Regions from separate parts of the Tatumella ptyseos genome, predicted to be linked through region 1. Evidence: predicted binding sites of a transcription regulator. Region 1 holds the regulator's gene; the other holds the start of a gene.
What was found. Region 1 encodes sigma-54, which starts transcription at its own class of promoters, with help from an activator protein. Its sites were predicted from a motif close to GTTGGCACANNTTTCGCTNT; they were not measured.
Positions count from the first base shown of each region.

Region 1 (4,339 bases):
CATTCTGATTGGGTTAGCATGGATGAGATTTCCCCTTGGATGCCTCTTGCGGTGATTGCCTCGGAAGACCAACGTTTTCCTGAGCATTGGGGAATTGATTTTAGTGCGGTAAATTCAGCCTTGACGCAGCGAGGTGAAGATCATCTACGAGGTGCTTCAACATTATCACAGCAAACTGCTAAAAATATGTTTTTGTGGGATGGGCGTAGCTGGGTGCGTAAGGCAATCGAAGCGGGAATGACCCTTGGAATAGAGGCGATTTGGCGTAAAAAGCGTATCCTCACCGTCTATCTTAACGTCGCGGAATTTGGACCAGGGATCTTTGGGGTGGAGGCCGCTTCGCAAGCTTATTTTCACAAGCCGGCTAAACAACTAACAGAAAGTCAGGCAGCCTTACTTGCGGCGGTATTACCCTCGCCACTTCGCTATAAAGCCCAAGCACCCTCACGTTATATACAGATGAGGCAGCAATGGATTATGCGTCAAATGCGCCAATTGGGTGGTCAGCCTTTTTTAATACAACACCACCTCTATTAGACGATCACTCTTCGTCAAACCTCGAGGCAAAAAGCTCAACAACGGCTTGCAAGGCTTCAACCTCTTGCCGGCCGTTAGCTTCGACTTCAATTTTGCCTCCTTGGGCTGAATCTAACATCAATAAAGCAATAACACTGTTCGCTTCAGCCTCGGTACCGACTTCATTTCTCAGTAAAACCTCAGCATCAAAGCTCTGTACTAATTCAAATAACTTCATTGCAGGGCGGGCATGCATTCCCAATTTATTCTGGATAGAAACAGTTTGCTTAACGGTCATGATTCTTCTTTTCCAAGGTACGATGTCTGCGTTGAACATTTTTACCACGAGAGGCAAAGTAATCCGCTAGCTGTTCCGCAATATAGACTGAACGATGCTTCCCACCGGTACATCCGATTGCTACGGTAAGGTAGCTACGATTATTCCTTTCCAGCATGGGTAACCACAATTCTAGATAGCTACGCGTTTGATAGATAAATTGATGAACATCGGTGTGGCGCTCCAAAAACTGACAAACAGTGTGATCTAACCCTGTCATCGGACGAAGCTTTACATCCCAGTGTGGATTGGGTAAGAATCTTACATCAAAAACATAATCTGCATCGACAGGTAAACCATATTTAAAACCAAAGGATTCGAAGACAATAGTGAGCTCTCGCTCCGGCTTACCTGATAAGCGGGTACGTAACATTTCTGCAAGTTCATGTACCGACATCTCTGACGTATCAATGACCAGGTCGGCACGTGAGCGTAAAGGTTCAAGCAACTCTGACTCGTGTAGAATTGCGTCTTCAAGCGAAAGATTTCGAACTGTCAGCGGATGGAGCCGGCGGGTATCACTATAGCGGCGAATCAATGTATTGGTATTAGCATCGAAGAATAGCAGTTGCGGAGTAAATTCTGCGTCGAGTCTATCCAAAATGGCTTCAAAAAGTAGAGGTGATTCTGGAATATTTCTAATATCTATACTTACAGCGGCGGAGATTTCTCTTTTTGCTAACGTTGCTGCCAACTCAGGTAAAAGTTCAACGGGGAGGTTATCGACACAATAAAATCCCATATCCTCAAGCGCACGTAGTGCGACCGATTTACCGGAGCCAGAACGACCGCTGACGATCATCAGTGCCATGACATTGTTTCTCCTGCGAACCTTACAAGTCAATCTAGGTTAAGGGCTATTACTCTTCGTCATCGATATCGCCCATCAATATTTGATAGAGCATTTCATCACTATCAGCTTGGCGAAGTTGCCGGCAGATAGCTTTATTTGCTAAGCGTTTGGCGATTAATGCGAGTGTGTGACGATGTGTTTTGCATTGTCCAGCAGGTACCAACAGTGCAAAAAGAAGATCGACCGGTTGGTTGTCTACCGCATCGAAAGCAATAGGATGTTCAAGCTTTATAAAAACACCCACGGAGCGTAATGTATCTTGCTCGAGCTTCCCATGAGGAATAGCTATCCCACCCCCTATACCTGTACTCCCCATTTTTTCGCGGTTGAGTATCGTTTCAAATATAAGTTGATGAGGCAGATTGAGCTGGCCCGCCGCAATTTCGCTAATTATCTCTAACGCCCGCTTTTTGCTTTGGCAGTTTACATTATTGCGTGTGCAATCAAGCGTTAGTACATTACCTAATTCTAAAGGAAGGTCGCTATTCATAGTATTCACTTGCTGATGGTTTGACGATGAGTCAGACACATACACCGTGGTTAATGACGATCATTGATTGGCCTGCATGGTAACAGAACACCTAATGCAGGCAAGTAATTTACATAGCTGAAATCACTATGCGCTTTTTATGACTAACGCGCAATAACCTCTCACACAAGCCGTTTACGTTGGTTAGAGGGAGGAATCGCTAGGGACTCGCGATATTTGGCAACAGTCCGACGGGCAACAATAATGCCTTGTTCAGACAGCAGCGTGGTCAATCGACTATCACTGAATGGCTTAGCAGGATTTTCGTCGGCAATAAAGCGTTTGACCAGCGCTCGGATCGCTGTTGATGAGGCCTCGCCACCATTATCCGTGTTGACGTGGCTCGAGAAGAAATACTTAAGTTCGAAGATCCCGCGCGGACTGTGTAAAAACTTCTGTGTGGTCACTCGTGAGATTGTCGATTCATGCATTTCTATCACGTCGGCAATATCCGCCAATACCATGGGGCGCATGTGTTCTTCCCCGAGTTCGAAGAAAGCTTGTTGCTGTTCGACAATACACCGAGAAACTTTAAGCAGCGTCTCATTTCGGCTCTCAACGCTTTTGATTAACCAACGAGCTTCTTGAAGATGACTACGGATAAATTGAGTATCACTTTCGTTAGCCGCCCCCCCACTCATGGCAGCGTAATGTTGGTTGATACCTAAACGCGGTAAACTATCTGAATTGAGTTCGACTTCCCATTTTTTACCGATTTTCTTGACCAAAACATCAGGAATAACATAGTCAGACTCACCCGTGTTGATGGACTGACCAGGTCGAGGATCGAGTGTTTGTATCAGCTGTATAGCCGCCTTCAATACCTCTTCTTTTAAACGAGTCACTCGCATTAAGCTTCTAAAATCGTGGTTAGCAAGGAGATCGAGATGCTGTTGAAGAATACTCCTTGCTTCGGATAAGTATGGGGTATCAGTGGAAAATTGAGAAAGCTGTATTAGTAGCGTTTCTTGTAAATCTCGAGCCCCCACACCAATCGGGTCAAAATGTTGGATACGTTTAAGAACAGCCTCGACCTCTGCGATTTCACAGTCATCAATACCCACGCTTTCCAATATATCGTTAAGGGGGATAGTGAGGTATCCAGTAGGGTCAATCGCGTCAATGATCGAGGTTGCTATTGCCCGATCAGTTTCCGAAAAAGGCGTTAATTCTGCTTGCCATGTCAGGTAATCTTGCAGAGATTGTGTTGTTTCACCTTGATAGACGGGGAGTTCATCTTGGTAGTAATCGCTACCGGTGCCAGAGGGAGTACCTGCGGTATAGATAGAGTCCCATTCTGTATCAAGAGGGAGTTCAGATGGCATGTCGTGCTGCTCTAACGCTTCACGCGTATCAAGCGAGGCGCTCTCTGTATCTTCCACCGCATCAACCTCAGAGAGGGTATCGGTTTGCTCCAATAGTGGATTACTCTCCAAGGCGAGTTGAAGTTCTTGCTGCAGCTCGAGAGTAGAGAGTTGCAGTAGGCGAATCGCCTGCTGCAACTGGGGAGTCATTGCCAGCTGCTGGCTGAGTCTGAATTGCAGACTTTGTTTCATCATCATAGACCCAATTGCCAGAAATTAAAAAAACAGCCTGAGACTACAGTCGGAATTCCTCTCCTAAATAAACCCTTTTTACTTGCTCATCTTCAAGAATCTCTTCTGGAGTTCCGTGAGCAATCAATTGTCCTTGGCTTACTATGTAGGCACGTTCGCACACTGCGAGGGTTTCCCGCACATTATGGTCGGTAATCAACACACCTAGGCCACTGTCGCGTAAATGTTCGATAATCTTTTTTATATCAATCACCGAGATCGGGTCAACACCTGCAAAGGGTTCGTCCAATAAAATAAATTTAGGGTTAGCAGCTAAAGCGCGAGCAATTTCTACGCGTCGGCGTTCACCACCTGACAATGACTGACCTAAACTTTTTCTTAAGTGTTCAATATGAAACTCTTTAAGAAGCTCATCGGCACGTGCTTTACGTTGTTCATTATTTAAATCATCGCGAATCTGTAATACCGCCATCAGGTTATCATATACACTTAACCTTCTGAAGATAGAGGCTTCTTGAGGCAGATAGCCTATGCCACGACGCGCGCGT
Region 1 covers NZ_CP130649.1:2,827,058-2,831,396, reverse strand. The annotation lists gene mtgA (monofunctional biosynthetic peptidoglycan transglycosylase) at 1-537, shown strand, start outside; gene npr (PTS phosphocarrier protein NPr) at 542-814, opposite strand; gene rapZ (RNase adapter RapZ) at 804-1,664, opposite strand; gene ptsN (PTS IIA-like nitrogen regulatory protein PtsN) at 1,714-2,196, opposite strand; gene rpoN (RNA polymerase factor sigma-54) at 2,358-3,791, opposite strand; gene lptB (LPS export ABC transporter ATP-binding protein) at 3,835-4,339, opposite strand, start outside.

Region 2 (4,339 bases), 1.3 Mb from region 1:
TTGGCTGATGCTGCAGAGCCTGCATTGAAGCCAAACCAGCCGATATAGAGAATCGCCGTTCCTGTAAAGACCATAGGGAGGTTGTGAGGTTTAAAAGCTTCTTTACCAAAACCGCTACGTTTACCTAACACCCAAGCCCCCACAAGGCCACCGATTGCTGCATTGATATGCACAACCGTTCCTCCCGCGAAATCCAAGGCGCCATCTTTTGCTAAAAGACCGTTAGCCCAAACCATGTGAGCGATAGGGAAATATGAGAAAGTTACCCACAGCAGCGAAAATATTAATACTGCAGAGAAACGTACGCGTTCCGCTAACGCCCCGACAACTAGCGCTACCGTAATACAGGCAAATGAAGCTTGATAGGCGACATGAATATATTGATAAATACTTCCCATCACCGCTTTGAGTTCAATACCTTTTAAAAGCGTCCATTGAAAACCGCCAAAAAAGTTGTTTCCTTCACTGAAGGTCAGTGAGTAACCATATACCACCCAGACCACACAGACCAAGGCAAAAGTCACGGAGACTTGAGTCATGAGCGATAAAACATTTTTACCCCGAATAAGACCACCGTAAAACAGGGCAACACCAGGAACCGTCATAAATAAGACAAGCGCGGTACAAATCATCATAAAGCCGTTATCTGCGCCACTGGCAGTAGGCTCAGGCGCAGCAAAGGCTAAACTAGGCAGCCCTAATGCAGCAAATAAACTTAGCAGTGAAACTATTTTTTTCATGTTATTCCCCAATCGCTGCGTAAAATTACAAAGCCGACTCATCGATTTCGCCTGTGCGAATACGAATAACTCGTTCCAAATTGGAGACGAAAATTTTACCGTCTCCAATTTTTCCGGTGTAAGCTGCCTTGGTAATGACCTCAATGACTTCCTCTAACTGGTCTTCAGCAATCGCAATATCAATTTTGACCTTCGGCAGGAAATTCACACTATACTCTGCACCGCGGTAAAGCTCAGCGTGGCCCTTCTGGCGACCGAAACCTTTAACTTCCGTTACTGTTAATCCTTGAATACCGATTGAAGATAGCGCTTCACGTACATCTTCAAGTTTGAAAGGCTTGATCACTACCGTCACTAGTTTCATTTATATCCCCATACAGCCTGCCCAATTTCTTTATTACGAAGCAATAAGCGTGCCAGCTTGTTAATGACTCTTATTATTAAGATAAGGATGATAGGCGCTCGTTAGCACTATACTAAGGGGAAACACTAAGGGGAAACCATACGCACCAGATTGGTGCGAGACTGGGGTGATAAGCTCGATTTTGGTGCATGCTATTATAATGGCAATGCCGTGGTGTATTTAATTTCCTCCATTGAGAAACTTGATGTCACCACACTCAAGCCATCGATGCTATTAACCAGCATTTTATAAAAATTGTCGTAGCATTTCATATCCTTAACCTGTACACGCAAAAGATAATCATATTCACCCGTGAGTCGATGACAGGCTAAAACTTCTGGCATCATGTTAATTTGCTGAACAAAATCGACATACCATTCACGATTATGATGCAAGGTTTTAAGGAACATAAAGGCAGTGAGGGTGAGTTCCAATTTTTCAGGATTCAGTAGCGCTACTTGGCTAAGAATCACCCCTTCTTCCTCTAATTTTTTTAGCCGTTTCCAACAGGGAGTTGCGGTCAAGTTTACCGCGTCAGCTAGTGCTTGTAAGGAAAGGGTACAATCTTCTTGTAAGAGAGAAAGTAACTTACGATCAATTTTATCTATCATAAATATGCCTACCATCAGGGCCGATATGTTCTATCATACTGCTAATTTTGCTGAGACTCCCCTGATCGAGGTAAAATAGCCAAAATTTTACTGAGAGGCCTAAAAGATGAAAAAGGCAGTTGTTGTATTTAGTGGTGGCCAAGACTCAACCACCTGTTTAGTACAGGCCATGCAACATTATGATGAAGTGCACTGTATTACATTTGATTATGGACAACGCCATCAACAAGAGATCGATATTGCAAAGCAGCTGACTGAACGGTTAGGTGTCGCAGCCCATAAGGTTATGGATGTGACCTTGCTCAATGAATTGGCAATCAGTAGTCTGACACGCGACAATATTCCTGTACCCGGGTACCAACCCGATGCCACCGGACTTCCCAGTACCTTCGTTCCGGGCCGTAATATTCTTTTTCTCACCTTAGCATCGATTTATGCCTACCAAGTTGAAGCTGAGGCGGTGATCACTGGTGTATGCGAAACTGATTTCTCAGGCTATCCAGATTGCCGTGATGAGTTTGTTAAAGCGCTGAATCAAGCTGTTGTACTTGGAATGGCTAAAGATGTTCGTTTCGAAACGCCTTTGATGTGGCTGAATAAAGCCGAAACATGGGCCCTTGCCGATTATTGGGGACAACTGTCATTAGTTAAAGCGCATACGTTAACCTGCTATAACGGTATCGCTGGTTCTGGATGCGGTGACTGCGCGGCCTGCCACTTACGGGCTAAAGGCCTTGAAGAATACCTCAAGGCGCCGGAAGAAACCTTGAAAAGCTTAAAGCAAAAAAATCAGCTTAATTAGCTATAGGGGTTACAACGGTAACCCCTTGCTTGCTATAAAGTCAGCTTAGATATGACTCGGTTGACGAGGCTCTCACCAAAACCGGGCACTTCAATTAACTGCTTTACATCCGTGAATAAGCCGTATTTTTCTCTGTATTCAATGATAGCTTGAGCCTTTCGTAATCCCACCCCATTTAGCTTTGCAGCTAAGGTTGCGGCGTCTGCAGTATTAAGATTAACCTTATCAATAACCTGTTGTTGGATAGCCTCGGTATTTTTACCCTCTTTCTTTACCGTGGCAGCCTGCGTTAAGGAACTACAGGTAGCGAATAAGAAGACCAAGAGGGTGAGTTGTTGTCGTGTCATAGATGTTCTCCTATTAATTGGAGTTACAGGCTATGCAGAAAGGAAAAACATACCAAGCAAGTGAGCTTGAAAATGGAAAAGGCCGCATAAGCGGCCTTTAAGTTATCATCGAGGTAAAGATTTTTTGTGAGCGTTATTGTAGTTGTACTGCATCACCGTATTTAATCTTCGCTTCCTGACGTAATTGCTGGAGTAGAGCGGTGAAGGCAAGCTGAGCATTATTATCCGCAATACCGTTAATCATCTGCGTTCTCTGAGCAGCCGGCATTTCGCCAGTTAACACTTTATCCAAGGCAATAATAACAATATTACCGCTGTTATCTTGGGTAAAGCCGTAACTAGGTGATGTCCCTTTCGGTGGCGTTAACCCAAAAACGGTCTCAGATAGAGGTGATTGTTGATTACGTTGTAAGGTCTGTACTGCCCCAAATGCGAGTCCTGCTTGAGTGAAAAGGGTTTGTTTCCCTTGACGCAACTCAGTCACGATAGATTCTGCTTGATGTTTGGCTTCAGCAACCGCTTTATCATGTTTGATGGCAGCAGTAATCTCTGTAGTCACTTGAGCTTGAGGTTTTACTTTAGCAGGCTCATGCGCTGAGATACGAACGACGAACGCGCGATCACCATCAACGGTGATAATACTTGAATTACTACCTGGTGTGCCTTGCTCACCAAGTAAGCTACCGTTGAAGATGACTTCTTTTACTTGATCGAAATTCAACGCATCAGGTACTGATTGTTGGCTAAACCATGAAGTCTCAACCGCTTTTGTTCCCGCAACTTGTTCCGCAGCGGCTAAGGAGTCATTATCGTTGCTAGCTGCATCATTCACTTTTTGTTGCAGTGCAAAGAATTGACTAATTGCCGTTTCTTGTTGAACTTTATCTGCAACGGCTTGGTGAACAGCGGCAAGAGCTTGTTGTTGTGCCGGTTGGACATCATCTAACCGGACGATGAGATACCCTACAGAGCTTTTGATTACTCCCGACAGCGCACCTTTCTCAGTGAGTTTCGCTGAGGCCAATTCGTCAGGAACTGAATCTTGTTCCATCCAACCTAAATCCCCGCCCTGCTTTGCTGAGACTGAGTCTTGAGACTGTTGACGGGCAACTTCTGCGAAATTAGCACCTTGCTGTAGTTGCTTGAGCAACTCATTAGCTTGTTGCTCTGTTTTGACTTGGATAACGCTAAAGCGCTGACGAGCTTGCTGTGTATAGTCTGCTTTATGGCTATCGTACCATGCCTGAATCTCTTGCTCAGTTGGCGCTTTCTGCATTGCCTTAGCATCAAGTTTAATGTAGCTAACCTTGAACTGTTCAGGAAGCTTAAACGTATCTTGATGCGCATCATAATAGCCTTTAATCTCAGCATCATTGACTTTTTGCTGAGCCGCTAGCGTATCAACGTTTAAGGTTGCTTGACGGATTTGGCGTTGC
Region 2 covers NZ_CP130649.1:927,856-932,194, reverse strand. The annotation lists gene amtB (ammonium transporter AmtB) at 1-740, opposite strand, end outside; gene glnK (P-II family nitrogen regulator) at 766-1,104, opposite strand; gene QJR74_RS04450 (Lrp/AsnC family transcriptional regulator) at 1,299-1,754, opposite strand; gene queC (7-cyano-7-deazaguanine synthase QueC) at 1,861-2,556, shown strand; gene QJR74_RS04440 (ComEA family DNA-binding protein) at 2,589-2,903, opposite strand; gene ppiD (peptidylprolyl isomerase) at 3,037-4,339, opposite strand, start outside.
Region 2: the regulator sigma-54 is predicted to act here: its motif matches at 1,142-1,161, upstream of glnK (P-II family nitrogen regulator).